Regions from separate parts of the Kitasatospora sp. RG8 genome, predicted to be linked through region 2. Evidence: riboswitches for the same ligand, from Rfam matches in the RefSeq annotation. Region 2 holds a riboswitch; each other region holds the start of a gene.

Region 1 (4,845 bases), on a different contig from region 2:
GCCACCCCGTACGGCACCAGCGCGCTCACCGGCGCCGACCTCGCCCTCGCCTCCCCCGACCCGCTCGCCCGCCTTGAGGCCGACCTGCTCACCCATCTCGCGGACGACCACCGCGACGCGATCGCCGTGCTGACCCGGCTGCTCGACCCCCAACTCCTCGCCGGGCGGCCGAAGATCCGCCCGCTCGCGCTCGACCGGTACGGCCTCGTGCTCCGCCTGGACCACCCGGACGGCCATCGCGACGTCCGCCTGGTCTTCGCCGAACCCGCCCGCGAAGCCGAGGAGTTCGGGCACCGGGTGCACCAGCTGCTGACCGCCGCGCACAGCGGGCTGCCCGCCCACCGGTCCTGACCGGACGGACGGGCAGCCGCTACTGACGGACCATCAGGCATAGCGGGTCTGCGACAGCGGACCGGAAGCCGTGAACCGGAGAACGCTGATCAGACGCCGACGGGGGCCTGCGGACGCTCCCCGGCGTCCTCCAGGATGATCCGCCCCATCCGGGCGTACCGTTCCGGCCGCCGGCTCCTCATGTAGAGCGCCAGCCCGATCCCGCCCACGAACGTGCCGATCACCAGGTACGGGATCAGCCGGAAGAGCAGCGTGTCGGCGGCGGCCCCGGCCGCGGTGTCCTTGTTGATCACCAGCAGCACCACCACGCCCGCCATCGCCACCCCGCCGACCACCGGCGCGACCAGCGTCCGGAGCCAGTGCCTGGTCTCCGGGTGCTTCCCCTGCACGTGGAAGTACCCGACCACGGCGAACGAGCAGAGCGTCTGCACGATCAGGATCGCCATCGTCCCGAGCAGCGCCAGCAGCGTGTACAGGTGGACGTACGGGTCCATCCCGGCCGCCAGGAAGGCCAGGACCAGCCCGACCGCGATCACCGACTGGACCAGCGAGGCGATGTACGGCGAACCGTGCCGCGGGTGGGTGCGACCCAGCGCCGGGTGGATGAACCCCTCCCGGCCGATGGCGTACAGGTACCGGGAGGCGCACTGGTGGAAGGCCATCGCGCAGGCGAATGACCCGGTCACCACCAGCCACTGGAAGACCTTCACCGCCCAGGCGCCGAGGTGCGCTCCCAGCGGGTCGAAGAAGAGGTTGTTGCCGTCCTTGCCCGGCACCAGCCCGTTGGCGACGTCCACCGCGTGGCCGACCCCGTTGCCGGCCACGATCATCCACGACACGAAGACGTAGAACAGGCCCACCCCGACCACCGAGATCAGCGTCGCCCGCGGCACCACCCGCTTGGGGTCGCGGGACTCCTCGCCGTACATCGCGGTCGACTCGAAGCCCACCCAGGACCAGAACGCGAAGAACAGCCCGAGGCCGGCCGCCGCGGCGCCCGAACCGCCCACCCCGTGGAAGGCGTTCAGCGGGTTGACCGCCTCGGCGGCGAAGCCGTCCGGCCCGCCGCCGGTGAACAGCACCGCCAGCGAGACGGCGCTCAGCACGGTGATCTCCAGCACCAGTGCGACGCCGAGCACCCGGGCGGTCAGGTGCAGGTCGAACCAGGCCATCACCGCGATGGCCAGCAGCCCGAACAGCGCGTACCAGCCCCAGCCCGCGTCCAGGCCCAGCTGCGACTTCACCAGTCCGCGCAGCGAGTACGCGAAGAAGCCGATGATCGATGCCTCGAAGACGACGTACGCGAGCACCGCCAGCAGCCCCGAGGCCATCCCGGCGACCCGGCCCAGCCCGTGCGAGATGTACCCGTAGAACGCGCCGGCCGCGGTGATGTGCCGCGCCATCGCCACGTACCCCACCGAGAACACGGTGAGCACCAGCGTCGCGAAGATGTACGCGGCGGGGGCTCCCACGCCGTTCCCCTGGCCGACGATGATCGGCAGGTTGCCGGTCATCGCGGTGATCGGGGCGGCGGTGGCGATCGCCATGAAGACGACGCCCACCAGCCCGACCGAGTCCGCCTTCAGGCGGTTGACCGCACCGCCGCCTCTTCCGTCCGCGTCCGCACCCGCCGCGTCCCCGCTCTGGATGGCCATCCGGCCCCCTTCACCCGCCGTGCCCCTGCCGCCCGCCTGACCGGTCGGACGATGACTGCCCGACAGCATCGGGGCCCGGCGAACACGCCCGCAACGGACAGGTAGTCAGGTAACACGGGTGGGAAGTTGACGCCTTGTTCGGTTCGGAGCCCGCCGTGTTCGAACGGTTTCGGCCCCGGAGCACCCCGAACACCCCCGGAAAAACGGCGGCCGGCCCGGCTCGCGAAGGAGGTTCGCGAGCCGGGCCGGCCTGGGCGTGTCCCGCGCCCGTTGTTCCGCCGTAGGTGCGGAGATCACCCGGTCGAGCGGTCACCCGACATGACCATCCCGGAGATCACTTCGCCCTGCACCCTGCGGTGGTCTCTGCCCGGAGGGTCAGATGGAGACGCCGTGCGCCCGGAGGTAGGCGATCGGGTCGATGTCCGAGCCGTACTCCGAGCCGGTGCGGATCTCGAAGTGCAGGTGCGGGCCGGTCACGTTGCCGGTCGCACCGGAGAGGCCGATCTGCTGGCCGGCGGTGACGGTCTGACCGATCTTCACGCCGATCGAGGACAGGTGCGCGTACTGGGCGTACTTGCCGTCGGCGAGCTTGATCTCGACCTCGTTGCCGTAGGCGCCGCCGTTGCCGGCCTTCACCACGGTGCCGGCCGCGACGGCGCGCAGCGGGGTGCCGGTGGAGGCGACGAAGTCGGCGCCGGTGTGGTGGCCGGAGGCCCACATCGAGCCGGCCACGCCGTAGGCGGTGCCGAGCTTCGGGTTGGCGATCGGGGAGACGTAACCGGAGGTGCTCGCCACCGCGGCCGGGGCCGGGGCGGGGGTCTGGGCGGCGGGCTTCGCGGCGGCCGGGGCCGGCTTGACGGCCGGGGCCTGCGCGGGCTTGGCGGCCTGGACCGGCTTCGGGGCGGCGGCCGGGGCGGCCGGCTTCACGGAGTCCTGCGAGGCGGACTTCGCGGGGGCGGCCGGCTTGGCAGCGGCGGGAGCGGCGGCCGGGGCGGCGGCCTTGGCGCCCAGCGCGAGCTTCTGACCCGGGAAGATCAGGTTCGGGTTGGTGCCGACGACCGTGCGGTTGTGGTCGTACAGCGCCTGCCAGCCGCCCTCGACGTGCTTGGCGTTGGCGATCTTCGACAGGGTGTCCCCGCCGACGACCTTGTAGCTCTCCTCGGCCGGGGCGGCGGCGGGAGCGGCGGCCGGGGCGGGGGCCTCGGCGGCCGGCTGCGCGGCGGCGGCCGGGGCGGCGTCGACGCTGGTGGCGCCGGTCCAGGTGCTGGTCTGCGCGGGCTTCGCGGCCGGCGCGGTGTGGGCCTGGGCGCTGATGGTGGTCACCAGCGGAAGGGCGAACGCGGCGCCGGTGACGGCGGTGGCGATACCGATGCGGGCGGCGCGGGGCAGGGCGATACGACGAGCCTGTACGGCCATGGGGGATTTCCTCTCCGACGCCTGCGAGGTGAGCTGTCGGGTTCGGGCTGGAGTTGCCCGGCCGCATGCGCGGCTTCACCCCAAGCCGGACCGTGAATTCCGGTCCGGCGACTTACCTTTGGGTCCCCCGCTCCTGCCGTACAGAGTTCAGTTCGTACCACCGGGCAGCGGCAGGACTAGGCGTTCCACCCGGTGGCCACCCGGGCCAACGCCGGGCGGTCGCTGAACTAAAACCCATCCGTCCGGGTGAAGCAATGTCGATCTCTTGAACCGGCAACAAAAGCCGGGGGCGCAGTGACGCTCCGAATGATCGGCTGCACAGTACGTGCACAATCGATTAACCGCGCGCCACTGATCCACGACGCTCCGCCGATTTCGGTGTCCGTCCGCATGCGATCACCTACGGAAAGCCATTCACCGACACACCCCCGGTGACCCTTGTCACGTCAGCCCCCGGGGCGGACGATCGGGCCGTGGCCACCTCCGAGGCCGGCACCCTGCGCCTGGGCACCGCGCAGGGCCGCTGGGTACTACTGGCGACGGTGCTCGGCTCCAGCATGGCGATGCTCGACGGCACGGTCGTGAACGTCGCCCTGCCCCGGATCGGCACCGATCTCGGCGCCCCGCTCTCCGCCCTGCAGTGGACGCTCAACGCCTACCTGCTCACCCTGGCCGGGCTGATCCTGCTCGGCGGCGCGCTCGGCGACCGGTACGGCCGGCGCCGGGTCTTCCTGCTCGGCGTGGTCTGGTTCGCCGCCGCCTCGGCGGCCTGCGCCGCCGCGCCCACCATCGAGGTGCTGGTCGCCTCCCGCGCCGTCCAGGGAATCGGCGGGGCCCTGCTCACCCCCGGGTCACTGGCGATGCTCCAGGCCGTCTACCACCCGGACGACCGCTCGGCGGCGGTCGGCCTCTGGTCCGGCCTCGGCGGGGTGTCGGCCGCGGTCGGCCCCTTCCTCGGCGGCTGGCTGGTGGACGGCCCGGGCTGGCGGTGGATCTTCCTGCTGAACGTCCCCCTGGCCGCCCTGGTCGTCCTGGTGGCCGCCCGCCACGTGCCGGAGACCCGGGACGAAAGCGCGACCGGACGGTTCGACGTGCTCGGCGCGGCACTCGCCGCACTGGCCCTCGGCTCCGTCACCTACGCGCTGACGGCGGCGGGCGACGGGCTCTCCGCCGGGGTCTGGGTGACCGGCGTGGCCGGGCTGCTGCTGGGCGCGGCCTTCGTCGTGGTCGAACGCCGCACCCGGGAGCCGATGCTGCCGCTCGGCCTCTTCTCCTCCCGGCTGTTCACCTCGGTGAACCTGGTCACCCTCTGCGTCTACGCCGCCTTCAGCGGGGTGTTCTTCCTGCTGGTCGTGCAGCTGCAGATCGTCTCCGGCTTCTCCCCGCTGGTCTCCGGACTCGCCCTGGTGCCGATCACCCTGCT
Region 2 (4,845 bases):
GGACGGCTACAACGTGACCAAGACCGGCTATCCGGCACTGCCGCTGGAGCAGCAGCGGATCCGGCTGCTGGGCGGGCTGGCGATGCTGGCCCAGCGCACCCAGGCGGAGGTCACCTGCGTGTTCGACGGGCAGGACCTGGACGTGCCGGTGATCATGGCGCCGCCGCGCGGGGTCCGGGTCCGCTTCAGCCGGACCGGGGAGACCGCGGACGAGCTGATCCGCCGCCTGGTGCGGGCCGAGCCGCAGGGCCGTCCGGTCGTGGTGGTCTCCACGGACCGGGAGGTCGCCGACGGCGTGCGGAAGGCGGGCGCGCGCCCCGTGGCCTCGATTCTGCTGCTGAACCGGCTGGCCCGGCCGTAGGCTGTTGCAGGCCCTTCGCGACGGGGATGACGCCTGGTCAGCGCCCGGTTTGCGGTGGTGTGGGGATCTTGTGAAGTCAGGGCGGCGGGCCGGAGTTCACGCCATCGGGGGAGTGGCGCAAAGCCTGGATCTTCACTAGGGTCTGGCGTCAAACCTATTTTCCGGATTCTCACTCGATCGGGTGAGTCCGTTGGAAGAAGGAGCCGGTCCTTGGCCTCCCACCGCCGTCCCAAGCAGCCGAGCCGCGCGCGGGTCTCCGTGCTCACCGCTGCCGCGGCGACCGCGGTCGCCCTGTCCGCCCAGGTCGCCGCCCACGCGGCGCCCAGCCCGTCCCCCAAGAAGGAGGACGTGAAGGCGCAGATCGACCAGCTCCAGGAAGAGGCGGAGCAGGCGACCGAGAAGTACAACGGCGCCAAGGAGCGGGCCGACCAGCTCCGCAAGCAGTCCGACCAGCTCCAGGACCAGGTGGCACGCGGCCAGGACCAGATGACCCAGCTTCAGGGCGGTCTGGCGGCGGTGGCCGGCGAGCAGTACCGCTCCGGCGGCATCGACCCGTCCGTGCAGCTGATGCTCACCTCCGACCCGTCCGGCTACCTGGACAAGGCCTCCAGCGTGGAGCAGGCCAGCTCCAGCCAGGCCGACGCGCTCAAGGGCCTCCAGGACCAGCAGCGCCGGCTGGACCAGCAGAAGGCCGAGGCGGCCGCGATCCTCGCCTCGCTGGACAGCACGACCAAGGACCTCAACCAGTCCAAGGCCGACGTCAACCAGAAGCTCAAGGCCGCCCAGGACCTGCTGAACTCGCTCAGCGCGGCGGACCGGGCCGCCCTGAAGGCCGCCCAGCAGCAGGAGGACCGGGCCTCGCGCGGCAGCGAGCGGGCCGACCTGGGCAGCCTGCCGCAGGGCAGCGGCATGGCCGGTGCCGCCGTCGCCAACGCGATGAGCAAGCAGGGTTCGCCGTATGTCTGGGGTGCCACGGGGCCGAGCGGCTTCGACTGCTCCGGCCTGATGGTCTGGGCGTACGGGAAGGCCGGCGTCTCGCTGCCGCGCACCTCGCAGGCCCAGGGCAACTACGGCACCCGGGTGCCCTCGCTCGCCGAGGCCCAGCCCGGCGACCTGATCATCTACCGCGACGACCGCAGCCACGTCGGGATGTACATCGGCAACGGCATGGTCGTGCACGCCCCGCACACCGGCGACGTGGTGAAGGTGATGAAGGCCGACGCGATGAAGATCAACACCATCCGCCGGGTCTGACGGACCGGCACGCCCGAGGGCCGGGATGCGGCCCTGTGATCCGCGCCACCTCCGGACGGGGGTGGCGTCGGCGTTTCCGGCCGCACGGTGACAAGCGATCAGCTCCGTGTGCGGCGCTGGTCACGCCCGGTCATATTCACAAATGAACTTGGGTATTCTCCCGTCTTTTTTCTGACAAGGATTTGAACGGATCACGGTTCTGTTACTAGGGTCGTGTCTCGAACCACCGCACAGTCGATCACCCAGCCTGGGTGGCGGCGGGGGTTTACCGCCGAGTTCGTCGAAGCAGCGGGACGGGTCGCACGACTCGTCCGACGGGGAGCCCCGTAGTCGGGGCGCTGTGGAGCGGAGCCGGGGAACCATGTTCCTCCGGGGTGAATCGGCGCCAGGTCGGCCGCTGGAGCGGCCGGTGAGGCGTCGTAGGGCATGCTTCCGGCCCGAACCCGTCAGCTCACCCGGTAGGCGGGCGTTGGAAGAAGGAGTCCGCCTTCGTGGCGTCCCATCGTCGTCCCAAGCCTGCCGGCCGCGCCCGGGTCTCGATCATGACCGGTGTCGCCGCGGCAGCCGTCGCCCTCTCCGCGCAGTCCGGCGCCCACGCCGACCCGACGCCGACCAAGGACCAGGTCAAGGAGCAGGTCGACCAGCTCAACGAGCAGGCCGAGCAGGCGACCGAGAAGTACAACGGCGCGCAGGCCAAGCAGCAGGAGCTGCAGAAGCAGGTCGGCGAGCTCCAGGACAAGGTGGCCCGTCAGCAGGCGTCGGTGATCGAGGCCCAGGGCGGCCTCGCCGAGATCGCGGGCGAGCAGTACCGCAACGGCGGCATATCGTCCACCGTCCAGCTGATGCTCTCGTCCAGCCCCGACAACTTCCTGAACCAGGCCGGCGCCCTGACCCAGGCCAGCAGCACCCAGTCCGGCGCGCTGAAGGACCTCCAGGAGCAGCAGCGCAAGCTCGACCAGGACCGCAACGAGGCCCAGGCGAAGCTCGGCGAGCTGGAGTCGACGACCCAGCAGCTGAAGGCGTCCAAGGAGGACGTCCAGGCGAAGCTGGCCAAGGCCCAGGACCTGCTCAACACGCTGACCGAGCAGGAGCGCCAGGCGCTGCGCGCGGCCGAGGAGAAGGCCGCCGCCGAGGCGAAGGCGAAGGCGGACGCCGCGAAGGCCGACGCCAAGGCCAAGGCCGACGCCGACCGCGCCTCCCGCGACAACGCCCGCACCGACCTCAGCGGTTCGTCGTCCTCGACGCCGGCGGCGAGCAAGCCCGCCGCGCCGTCCGCGCCCGCCGCCAACGGCTCGCGCGCCGCCGCCGCGATCGCCGCCGCCGAGAGCAAGCTCGGTGCGCCGTACGTCTACGGTGCCACCGGCCCGAGCTCCTTCGACTGCTCCGGCCTGACCGGCTGGGCCTACGCCCAGGCGGGCGTGTCGCTGCCGCGCACCTCGCAGCAGCAGGCCGGCGCCGGGACCAACATCGGCACCAACATCGCCAACGCCCAGCCCGGCGACCTCATCATCTACCGCGCGGACGCCAGCCACGTCGCCCTGTACGTGGGCGGCGGGCAGGTCATCCACGCGCCGAAGCCCGGCGCGGTGGTCCGGTACGAGACCGCCACCATGCTGCCGATCTCGGCCATCGTGCGCGTCTGATCCGCATCAGCCCCGGCAGGCCCGGTCTCCCTTCGCGGGAGGCCGGGCCTGCGGCTTTTCCGGTGGATCGGCCAAATATCCGATTGGGAGTCAAATATTCGGGTTGGGAGGGGTTTGGACTCGATCGCCCGGACTCGCTAACGTCTGCCACCGGACTCCCGCTCCAGAGCCGCCCGCCCCCGGTGCGGCGGCGGGGCCGGGCCGCAGGACAGGAGCCACCGTCGCATGGCCGTGCACCGCCGTTCCCCGCTGTCAGGTGCGCACGCGCTCGCCCGTGCGCTGGTGCTGACCGCGGCGGCCACCACCGTGCTCGGCATGGCCACCGGCGGCACGGCCCAGGCCGCGCCGGGCTCGCCCGACGCACCGTCCGGCCTCAAGGACGTCAGGACACAGGTCGAGCAGCTCTACGACGAGGCCGAACAGGCCTCGGAGCGGTACAACGCTGCGCTCGACGCACAGCAGCGGCTCCAGCACCAGACCGGCGACCTCCAGCAGCAGGTCGCCGTCGCCCAGGACGAGCTCAACCAGCTGCGCGGCGACCTCGCCACGGTGGCCGGAGCCGAGTACCGCGGCGGCGGCATGGCGCAGACCGCCCAGCTGATGCTCTCCGCCGACCCCGAGGGCTACCTCTCCAAGGCCCGCACGCTGGACCAGGCGGCCGAGCGGCAGAACGAGACGCTGCACGAGGTGGTGGCCCGTCAGCGCCGGCTCGACCAGCGCCGCGCCGAGACCTCCGCCAGGCTCGTCGAACTGGACCAGACCCGCCGCGCCCTCGCCGAGAGCAAGCAGCAGATCCAGCAGCGGCTGGCCAAGGCGCAGAAGCTGCTCAACAGCCTGGGCGCCGGCGAACGGGCCCGGATGGCCGCCCAGGACGCCCGCGAGGCCGAGCAGCGTGCCACCCGGGGCACCGACCGGCTCGACCTGGGCACCGCCCCGCCCGCGTCCGAACGCGGCGCCGCCGCGCTGGCCGCCGCCGTGAGGATGATCGGCTCGCCCTATGTGTACGGATCCACCGGGCCCCGCGCGTTCGACTGTTCCGGTCTGATGTACTGGAGCTGGCGGCAGGCCGGAGTGACCCTGCCGCGCACCTCGCAGGCCCAGGCGTACGCCGGCCGGCGGGTCGGCATCTCCGACGCACGACCGGGAGACCTGGTGATCTTCTACCGGGACATGCACCACGTCGGCATGTACGCCGGCGGCGGGGTGATCGTGCACGCCCCGTACCCGGGGGCGAAGGTCCGGTACGAGAGCGTCAACGCGATGCCCGTCGCGGGGGTGATCCGGCTCTGAGCCGGTCCGGCCCGACCCCCTCCTCCGCCGACGCCGGGGCACGCCGCTGCGCGCTGTCCCGGCGCGGTGCGCTGCTGCTCGCCGCCGGCGGGCTGGCGCAGCTCTCGCTGCCCGGGGCCGCCCCGGCGGCACCCGCCCGGGTGGCGGACCACCGGGCCGAGGTGGAGGCGCTGCTGGCCGCACGGGCCCGGGCGCTGGCCGCCGGGCCGCCCGCGCTGCCGCTGGCCGAGGCGGTCTACCGCAACCTCGTGCTCGGCCCGGCCGGCACGCCGGACCGGCTCACCGTCACCGCCGAGC
Region 3 (4,845 bases), on a different contig from region 2:
CTTCTGGATGGCCTCGGTGATGAGGTCCAGGGCCTCGCGGTTGCTGTCCAGGTTCGGCGCGAAGCCGCCCTCGTCGCCGAGGCCGGTGGAGAGGCCGCGCTCCTTCAGGACGCCCTTGAGGGTGTGGTAGACCTCGACGCCCCAGCGGACGGCCTCGGAGAAGGACTCCGCGCCGATCGGGGCGATCATGAACTCCTGGATGTCGACGTTGGAGTCCGCGTGCGAGCCACCGTTGAGGATGTTCATCATCGGGACCGGCAGGACGTGCGCGTTCGGGCCGCCCAGGTAGCGGAACAGCGGCAGGTCGCTGGCCTCGGAGGCGGCGTGCGCGACGGCCAGGGAGACGCCCAGGATGGCGTTGGCGCCGAGCGAGGACTTGTCCGGGGTGGCGTCCAGGTCGAGCATGGCCTGGTCGATCAGGCGCTGCTCGGTGGCGTCGTAGCCGACCAGCTCCGGGCCGATCTGCTCGATGACGGCCAGGACGGCCTTCTCGACGCCCTTGCCGAAGTAGCGGTTCTTGTCACCGTCGCGCAGCTCCAGGGCCTCGAAGGCACCGGTGGAGGCACCCGACGGGACAGCGGCACGACCGGTGCTGCCGTCGTCGAGGCCGACCTCGACCTCGACCGTGGGGTTGCCACGCGAGTCGAGAATCTCACGGGCTACGACGACATCGATGGACGGCACGAGGCATCTCCTAGCGGAAGCAGGTTCGACTGACGGTGGGTGCTGTCGGGCGAACGATTGCGGAGTCGTTACGACCAGAGCCTAACCGCACGGGCTCTCGGGGCCACGCTGACCTCGGTCCCGTCTCAGCGTGTGGCCCTGCTACCCCCCGGTAGTTCACCTGGTTGCCCGACGGAAGCCGACCAGATGTGGACGAAGGGGGCCAAATCCGGCCCCCTTCGCCGAGTCACCGTGAGAGAGGTTGCGCTCAGCCGAGGTTGAGCACCTGTCCGGGCATGATCAGGTCCGGGTCGGCGCCGACGGTGCCGCGGTTGCCGTCGTACAGCGCCTGCCAGCCCCCGGGGAGACCCTGGGTGGCGGCGATGCCGGCCAGCGTGTCGCCGGACTGGACGGTGTAGCCGTGGCCGGCGTGCTGCTGGGCCGCGGGGGCGCTCTGCGCGACCGGGGCGGCCTGCGCGGCCGGAGCCGCCTGGGCGGCGCGGTTGTCCTGACCCGCACCCTGGCCGGCGTACTGCTGGTAGACGCTCTGGTGGCTGGTCCAGTACCAGTCACCGTTGCTCTGGTACCAGTACACCTTCGCGTCGGCGTCCCAGCCGCCGTGGCCGGAGAAGTCCGGGGTCGTGGCCTGCTGCTGCCCGTACGGCTGGGCCTGCTGCGCGTGCTGCTGGGCGGCGGGCTTCTGGGCCTGCTGCTGGGCCGGCTTCGGCTGGGCGGGCTTCTGGGCCGGCTTCGGCGCGGCGGGCTTGGCGTCCGAGGCGGTGTCGACCGAGGCCGGGGCACCGCCCTTGCTCAGGCCGGCCTTCTGCGAGCAGACCGGCCAGGCGCCCGGGCCCTGCGAGGCGAGGACCTTCTCCGCGACCGAGATCTGCTGGCCCTTGCTGGCCTGGTTGGCCTGCGGAGCGTAGGACGTGCCGCCGTACGCCTTCCAGGTGCTGGAGGTGAACTGCAGGCCGCCGTAGAAGCCGTTGCCCGTGTTGATGCTCCAGTTGCCGCCGCTCTCGCACTGGGCGACCGCGTCCCAGGTCGAGACGGGGGCCGCCGAGGCGCCGGTGGCGGTGAGGATCGGCATCGCGAGTCCGACGCCGGCCACACCGGCGACTGCGATGGCCTTCTCGGCCTGGGTGCGACGACGGTGACGGCCAGTTCCAACGAACAGCATGAATGGGTCCCTCTCCGCACGCCTGCGAGGTGAGCTGTCGGGTTCGGACCGGGAGGTGGCCCGGCCGCTCGCGCGGAAGGCTTTCTGCCCGCGCGGGCGGCTTCACCCCAAGCCGTGGGGGACGGCAACAAACCTGGTTCCCCCGCCCCTGCCCAGGGGTCTGGTCGGTTTCCCGTGGCACGGCGGGCAGGATTCGGCGTTCCGCGCACGAGGTCCGCAGCTGCGAACTTCAGGGAGGGTAGGCAGATCCTCTTACCAATCACAAGCTCATATCGCCGATATCACACAGAAATTACGGTGAGTGGCTGATCGCCTACCAACGAAGGCGGTATGTCCGCTTTGATGGCGGTTCAACCCCCCTGTTTCGGCGTGTCGGAGACGTCCCGTCAGTGTGTCGAGGCATCAGTCCGTGATGTCGGAGGCCCCGACGGAGGGCTCGTCAGCAGGGACGACGGGCTTCTTCTCGGGAGTGAATTCGACCGGAAGTTCACGAAGTCCACGCATGATCAGACCACCTCGCCAGCGCAGGTTGTCCGGGTTCTCGGCCAGCCGCAGATCCGGCAGCCGGGAGAGCAGGGTGGCCAGCGCCGCCCGCCCCTCGAGCCGGGCCAGCGGGGCGCCGATGCAGTAGTGGATTCCGTGCCCGAAGCCCAGGTGCGGGTTGTCCGCCCGGGCCAGGTCGAGGGTGTTCTCGTCGGCGAACCTCGCCGGGTCCCGGTCCGCCGCCGCGAGCACCACCAGCACCGGATCGCCGACCGGGATCGCCACCCCGCCGATGGTCAGCGGGCTGGTCGCGAACCGCCAGGTGGCCAGCTCCACCGGCCCGTCGTAGCGCAGGAGTTCCTCGATCCCGGTCTCCAGCAGGGAGCTCTCCCCGCGGGCGATCGAATCCTGCAGCAGCGCCCGCTGGTCCGGGTTGCGCAGCAGGCCGTAGGTGCCGTTGCCGATCAGGTTGACGGTCGTCTCGAACCCGGCGAAGAGCAGGATGAAGGCCATCGCCGCGGCCTCGTTCTCGGTCAGGTGCTCGCCGTGGTCGCTGGCCCGGATCAGGCCGGAGATCAGGTCGTCGCCGAGGTCCGCCCGCTTGCGGTGGATCAGCTCCGCCAGGTAGGCGCGGATCCGCTTCACCGCCCGCCCCACACCACCGCGCTGGCCCCCGCCCTGGCCCGGCCTGGTGTGCCGCACCATCATGCCCGCCCAGTCCCGGAAGTCGTCCTGGTCCTCCGCGGGCACGCCGAGCAGGTCGCAGATCGCGTAGATGGGGAGGGGGAAGGCGAACTCGTGGATCAGGTCGGCGCTGCCGCGCTCCGCGAAGCCGTCGATCAGCCGGTCGGTGAGCTGCTGCACCCTCGGCTCGAACTCGGCCACCCGGCGGGGCGTGAACGCCTTCGAGACCAGCCGGCGCAGCCGGGTGTGGTCCGGCGGGTCGATGTTCAGCAGATGCGTCATCAGGTTGGCCTGGCGTTCGCCCGGGATGCCGACCCGGCCCGTGCTGTGGGCCTGCGTGCTGTGGTGGAGCGGGTTCTTGGAGAGCCGGCTGTCGGCGAGGGCCTGCCGGGCGTCCGCGTACCTGGTCACCAGCCAGGCCTCGACCCCGCTCGGCAGGGTGGTGCGGTGCACCGGCTCGTGCTCCCGCAGCCACGCGTAGGCCGGGTACGGGTCGGCGGCGAAGTCCCAGGTGAAGAGCGGCGGGCGGGCGGAATCGGGCTGAACTGGCATGTGTCGACGGTATCCGGTGGGATCCCCGGGGTCCGGGGGGCGGGTTCCCGGAGGTGCGGGGCGTCGGCGGGACGTGCGCGGGACGTCGGCGGGGCGTCGGCGGGACGTCCGTCCGACGGGGCCGGGGGGCGGTTCCTCGGGGTGACGCGGGGCGTCGGCGGCGTGTCGCGGGGCGTCGGCGGGGCGCCTGTTCGAGGGGCCCTGCCGAAGGGTTCCCGGGCGTGGCAGGCGTGAGCCTGGTCACCTGAGGGGTAATCCCTGTTGCGGAGGGTCAGGACAAGCCTACGATCCTCCCGCAAAGCAACACGTGGGCGCCGGTGCGGAGCCGCCCACAGGGAGGAGCGCACCATGCGGGTCACCGGGGCAGTCGTGGTCATCGCCGTACTCGACGGCGGGTCGGGTGCCGATCTCGCACGCCGCTTCACCGCCGCCGGCGCCGTCGGGGTGCTCATCGCCGACCAGCGGGAGGGCGTCGCCGAGGACCTCGCCACCGAGCTCGACCGGCCCGGCTGCCCGGTCGTCGGCGTCTGCGGCGACATCCGCCGCCCCAGCGACGTCGCCGCCCTCGTCGACACCGCCGAGAAGCACCTCGGACCGATCGACCTGTTCTGCGTGGCCGGCCCGGACGGCGAGCGCATCGTCTCCCTCGCCGAGCTGCCCGACCACCTGGACCTGGAGCGGCTCGCCGAGCTGCTCGCACTGGTCGGCGAGGCCATCGGCGAGGTCGTGGTGCCGCAGCAGCGCCGTCCGGTGGAGAACGCCGCCGCGGTCGTCTGACCCGTCCTGCCCGGACGCCGTCCCCCCGGGGGCCGGGAGCCGTCCGGGGGCGGGGACTCGTCGGGGCCGGGAGCCGTCCGTCCGGGCCGGGGGCTCGTCGGGGCCGTGAACCGTCCGGGGGCCGGGTGGTGCCCGGGGTTCAGTCGTTCGGCTTGAGCCCCTCCGCGGCGCGGACGGCGTCCCGGTACCCGCGCGCGGCCGCCCGCAACGCGGCGTCCACGTCCACACCCGCGTCGTGCGCCCGCTGCGCCACGGCCAGCATCAGCGTGCCCGCCGACTCCGCGGTGAGCTCGGCCGGCAGCTCGTACGGCGCGTCGGGCACTCCCGCCACCCCGGCCCGGCGCACCCGTGACACCAGCTTCGCCGCGTACGCCAGCGACGGCAGCCCGGCCGGCACGCCGTCCAGCACCGACTCGCGGTCCGACTTCTCGGCCGCCTTCAGCGTCTCCCAGTTCGCCTCCACCTCGGCGGCGCCCTCGGCCTCGGCGTCCCCGAACACGTGCGGG
Region 4 (4,845 bases), on a different contig from region 2:
ACAACACAACAGCGACAGGACAAGCGGAGAAGACAAAGGCCGTCGCGGTGTCAGCACCCACGACGGCCCCCCGATGGAGAAGGCGGCGGCCGGTCAGACCGCCAGGTGGTCGAACTCCCCGTCCTTGGCCCCCAGCAGCAGCGCGGCGATCTCGGCCCGGGTGTAGATCAGTGCCGGACCGTCGGGGAAGCGCGAGTTGCGCATCGCCACCTCGCCCCCCGGGAGGGCGGCGAACTCGACGCAGTTGCCCTGAGAGTTGCTGTGCAGGCTCTTCTGCCAGACCACGTCCTTGAGGTCCGCAGCCGCCATCCCGTTGTACGCGTCGTACGTGTTGTGCATAGAAATCTCCCGAAGAGCTCCGGAGTGGTCGTCCAGCTCGGCGCCCCGGCACAACAGCCGAACGACTGGGCCGGCCCCGTACCGGCCCGGCACAACGCCTCACTTGACGTGATGATAGCTCCAGTGCACGTGCATCAGCACGGGACGGTGCAGGTGCACGGGTCGTTCGCCGCCAAACTGCAACTCTTCACGACCCCACCACCTGACGGCACGTAAGCGGACATAGCCGACTGAATCGGCGGATCGCCGATAACCGCCCGTAGGCGGCCCCCCGCTGAATGTTGATCTTCGAATGCCGGGAGTCGCACTCCCGTGACCCTCCGTCAGACGCCACCGTGCCTGTGAGACATCTCACGCGACGGGGGTGCAACGGGAGGGGCCGTCAAGCGCGTCAGAGAAGATGTCCCGGCCGCGCGGGGGTTTGGCGGAGTATGTCCGATTTTCGGGCGGCCCGCCCGTCCCGGTTCGGCAGCCGACTGCAGGGTGGGCGGCCAGATGTCCTACGATCTCCGCCATGAGCACCGCAGCCATCCCGGGCGCGCCACTGCCCGTCCGCACTCCAGGCTCCCGTGCGCGGGGGCGCCACCGCCGCCCCGAGCGCCCCGAGATCCCGGCCGGGTCCCCGGCCCTGGTGCTCGCGGTGCCCGCGACCGCCGGGCCCGAGTCCCGTTCCGTGGTCGAGGAACTGCTGTCCATCGTGCGCAGCGAGCAGAACGGCGTGCAGACGGCGGCCGGCTACCTGCCGGGCGACACGGGCGAGGGCGAGTCCGCCGGCACCGCCGGTGACGAGCACACCGTCGCCGAACTGCTGGCGCACGCCGCCGAGGCGGGCCTGCCGGCACCGGTCGTGGTGCCGCTGCTCCCCGGCCCGCACGGCTTCCTGGCCGACCTGCACGCGCTCGCCGCCGAGTACGGCGCCCACGTCACCGACGTGCTGGGCCCGCACCCGCTGCTGGCCGAGGCCGTCCACGTCCGGCTCTCCGAGGCCGGTCTGGCCCGCGCCGACCGCGCCCGCCTGTTCGCCATCGCCACCGCCGCCGACGGCGTTGTGCTCACCACCGTCGGGGGCCAGGAGGCGGCCGACGCCGCCGGGATCACCGGAATGCTGCTGGCCGCCCGGCTGGCCGTGCCGGTCGTCCCCGCCGCGCTCGACGTGCCGGGATCGGTGGCCGCGGCCGTCGCCCACCTCAAGGAGATGGGCGCCCAGAACCCGGCGCTGGCCCCACTGGTGATCGGCCCCGAGGCCGACTCCGAGCTGCTCGCCACGGCCGCCGAGGAGACCGGCTGCCCGTCCGCCGCCCCGCTGGGCGCGTACCCGACGGTGGGCCAGCTGATCGCCTCCACCTACCTGGCCGTGCTTCCGGCCGCCGACCCCGAGGCGCACGCCGAGGAGTCCGCGGTCGAGGAGGGCGGCGGGCGCCACGCCGCCCAGTAGCAGCCCACTGCGGACAGACCGCACGAAGGGGCCCGGAGCGCACTCCGGGCCCCTTCGGCCGTCCTCCCCCCGTCTCTCCCCGTCCGCTAGCCGCCCACCCGGCCGGTGGGCGCGGCGGCGTCCTTGAGGCCCAGGGCGGGCGTCTGCACCGGCCGGGACTGCGCGGCGAACGAGGCCACCGGCGTACTGCTCGCGTTCCACTGCGGCTGCGCGGTTCCGCCGCCGTCCGCCCGGCGCACCTGGAGCACCTCGGACTGCCCGGCCCGGCGCAGCAGGATGTTCCCGGGTGGCCCGGGCTCCGGGTCGACCCAGAGTTCGTTGCCGCCGGCCGAGGACGGGGGCGGTGACCGGGGCGGCCCCGTCCGGTCCCCTCCAGGTCTCCCCGGTCTCGGTGCGCGGGCCGACCCAGCGCAGCGCGGCGTGCCGGACGTCGGCCCGGCGGGAGCTGGTGATGTGGACTTGGGCGCGCCCCTCGGCGCTGCCCTCGACCCGGACGCCACGGGTCAGGTTGAGCACCTCGGCGCCGACGGTGACGCCCCCTCCGGCCGGGACCCGCGGGTGCGCGTACTTCAGCGGTGCCTCCAGGGTGACGCCGGGTCCGCTGACGGACCGGACGACGGCCAGGTCGTAGCGGGTGGAGGAGCCGTCCTCGCCCGGCGGGCCGGTCGGGGTGACGGACAGTTCGTCGCCGGGCCGCCAACCGGCGGGCGGGGCGGCCAGGGTGACGGTGGTGTCGCCGGCCCGCAGGCCGCCGGCGGCGCGTACCCAGGCGGTCTTGGCGGCGCCGTCCAGCCGCAGGTACCCGGCGCCGGTGACCCGGAGGCCGACGTCGGTGTCGACCAACCTTCATGCCGTCGCCCCGGAACCGCTTCTCGTCGACGGCCGGGAAGCGCAGGGTGTGCACGGCGGTGTCGTCGGGGGCGAGGGCGAGGGTGCCGCGGACCTCGACGTTGCCCGCCGAGGCGAGGGTGACGGTGCGGCCGGCGGCGAAGGTGAGGGCGCCGCCCGGTTCGACCAGCAGCGAGGCGACGGTGGCGTCGGTGTCCAGCAGCACCTTGTCGGTGATCCGGACGGCGCTCTGCGGGCCGGGCACCCTGCCGCCCCAGCCGGTCGGGTCGGACCACGGGCGGCCGTTCCGGTCGACGGCGGGCGCGGCGGCGGGCTGCCCGGGGGCGGCGCCCTCCGCGGCGCCGGCGGAGGGCGGCGGCGCGGCGTCGCCGTGGTCCATGGCTCCGTCGCCTCCCGTCCCGGCCGGGCTCGTGGCGGTGCCCCCGGCGGCGACGGGCGCCGTGGGGCCGGTCAGCGAGCGTCGCAGGGCCTCCTCGCCGCCGATCGCCGCGAACGCCGTGCCGACCGCGAGCCGGCGCAGCATTGTGCGGCGACTTAAGGGAGTTCGGGCCGCTTCAGGCGGGATGTCCGGTCTGCGATGCTTTGCCCGGCGATGCGCTCCGCGGGGCCCGGCGGCCGGCCGGCCCGCGTCCGGCTCCTCGCCCATGGCCATCGCTGCGTAGCCCTCCCCCCGGACGGCTGCGTCGGTCCCGACCTCCTGAAGCACAGGCAGTTGCATTGACCGCGGCGGGCGTTGCGCGAAAACGGTCATTTCTGATCATGGTGGACAGCCTTTCCGCAGGCTTTCCGCAAACCGTGACGAGCGTCACACATGTTTGCGGTTTGAACTTAAGTCTGCTTAACGTGCTCCCCGTTCGTGGCCACACGGACCCAGCTCATCCGCAACGCCGAGTCCTGCCGTCGGGTGCGCTGGCAGCGCAGAACGCACCACGGCAGGAGCGGGGGAACCACAGGTAAGTCGCCCCGGACCGGTCCGCGTACCGGTTCAGGGCTAGGGGTGAAGCCGCGTCCACAGCGCGGCCGGGCAACTCCAGCCCGAATCCGACAGCTCACCTCGCAGGCGTGGGAGAGGACCGCGTCTTCATGCTGCCCACCAACGGCACCCGCCTGTCCAGCCGCACCCGCCGCGCGATCGCCACCCTCGGCGTCGTCGGCATCGGTCTCACCGTCCCCTGCCTGACCTCCGGCACCGCCTCCGCCGCCTCCGTCGCCACCTGGGACAAGGTCGCGCAGTGCGAGAGCAGCGGCAACTGGAGCATCAACACCGGCAACGGCTTCTACGGCGGCCTCCAGTTCACCAACAGCACCTGGGCGGAGTTCGGCGGCACCGCGTACGCGGCCCGCGCCGACCTCGCCACCAAGGACCAGCAGATCGCGATCGCCGAGAAGGTGCTCGCCGTCCAGGGCCCCGGTGCCTGGCCCGTCTGCTCCGTCCAGGCCGGCCTGACCAAGGGCGGCACCCCCGCCGCGGTCGACACCACCACGGCCGCCAAGCCCGCCGCGCAGACCCCGGCCCCGGCCGCGCCCGCCGCGCAGGCCCCCGCCGCCAAGCCGGCCGCGCCGAAGGCCGACCAGGCCCCGGCCTCCACCGACTCCGCCAAGCCGCAGTCCGGCCAGAACTGGTCGAAGAAGTGGCAGGACAAGGCCGCCTCCAACGACTACACCGTCGTCGCCGGCGACTGGCTCTCCTCGATCGCCGACAAGAACAACGTCCAGGGCGGCTGGGAGCGGCTGTACGAGCTCAACCGCTCCACCCTGACCGACGGCCCGCACGTCATCTACCCCGGTCAGCACCTGACCCTCGGTGACCGCGCCCAGGCCTCGGACGAGTCCGGCAAGGGCTTCAACTGGTTCGACCGGAGCTCCGGCAACTCCGGCCAGGCCGCCGCCGCCAAGCCCGCCGCCCAGACCCAGGCCCCGGCCGCCAAGCCGGCCGCCCAGACCCAGACCCAGGCGCCCGCCCAGGCCGCCACCGGCAGCATGGCCGCCGCGGTCGCCTTCGCCGAGTCGAAGGTCGGCCAGGCGTACGTCTACGGGGGCACCGGCAACGGCGGCTGGGACTGCTCCGGCCTGACCCAGGCCGCGCTGCGCGCCGCGGGCGTCTCCATCCCGCGCGTCGCCGCCGACCAGGCCGCCGCCTCCACCCACGTCTCGCTGGACGCGCTCAAGCCGGGCGACCTGCTGTTCTGGTCCAACAACGGCCAGGACTCCGGCGTCTACCA

Evidence for each region. Region 2 has a riboswitch for cyclic di-AMP ahead of J5Y04_RS11740 (NlpC/P60 family protein). Riboswitches for the same ligand answer to the same signal wherever they lie in the genome.
Region 1: linked by a shared signal. The riboswitch ahead of J5Y04_RS15480 (LysM peptidoglycan-binding domain-containing M23 family metallopeptidase) and the one ahead of J5Y04_RS11740 (NlpC/P60 family protein) in region 2 are both predicted to bind cyclic di-AMP.
Region 3: linked by a shared signal. The riboswitch ahead of J5Y04_RS43350 (transglycosylase family protein) and the one ahead of J5Y04_RS11740 (NlpC/P60 family protein) in region 2 are both predicted to bind cyclic di-AMP.
Region 4: linked by a shared signal. The riboswitch ahead of J5Y04_RS43110 (transglycosylase family protein) and the one ahead of J5Y04_RS11740 (NlpC/P60 family protein) in region 2 are both predicted to bind cyclic di-AMP.

Annotation. Positions count from the first base shown of each region.
Region 1 is NZ_JAGIYX010000008.1:252,551-257,395, forward strand. Features, by position in the region: gene J5Y04_RS15470 (DUF2470 domain-containing protein) at 1-351, shown strand, start outside; gene J5Y04_RS15475 (APC family permease) at 441-2,006, opposite strand; gene J5Y04_RS15480 (LysM peptidoglycan-binding domain-containing M23 family metallopeptidase) at 2,382-3,422, opposite strand; cyclic di-AMP (ydaO/yuaA leader) riboswitch at 3,428-3,585, opposite strand; gene J5Y04_RS15485 (MFS transporter) at 3,896-4,845, shown strand, end outside.
Region 2 is NZ_JAGIYX010000006.1:45,886-50,730, forward strand. Features, by position in the region: gene J5Y04_RS11730 (NYN domain-containing protein) at 1-361, shown strand, start outside; gene J5Y04_RS11735 (C40 family peptidase) at 572-1,615, shown strand; cyclic di-AMP (ydaO/yuaA leader) riboswitch at 1,942-2,096, shown strand; gene J5Y04_RS11740 (NlpC/P60 family protein) at 2,107-3,258, shown strand; gene J5Y04_RS11745 (NlpC/P60 family protein) at 3,484-4,548, shown strand; gene J5Y04_RS11750 (hypothetical protein) at 4,689-4,845, shown strand, end outside.
Region 3 is NZ_JAGIYX010000040.1:47,230-52,074, forward strand. Features, by position in the region: gene eno (phosphopyruvate hydratase) at 1-684, opposite strand, end outside; gene J5Y04_RS43350 (transglycosylase family protein) at 932-1,843, opposite strand; cyclic di-AMP (ydaO/yuaA leader) riboswitch at 1,849-2,019, opposite strand; gene J5Y04_RS36815 (cytochrome P450) at 2,246-3,562, opposite strand; gene J5Y04_RS36820 (SDR family NAD(P)-dependent oxidoreductase) at 3,911-4,339, shown strand; gene J5Y04_RS36825 (MazG family protein) at 4,479-4,845, opposite strand, start outside.
Region 4 is NZ_JAGIYX010000001.1:14,005-18,849, forward strand. Features, by position in the region: gene J5Y04_RS00070 (DUF397 domain-containing protein) at 94-339, opposite strand; gene J5Y04_RS00075 (hypothetical protein) at 854-1,774, shown strand; gene J5Y04_RS00080 (hypothetical protein) at 1,861-2,013, opposite strand; cyclic di-AMP (ydaO/yuaA leader) riboswitch at 3,499-3,699, shown strand; gene J5Y04_RS43110 (transglycosylase family protein) at 3,686-4,845, shown strand, end outside.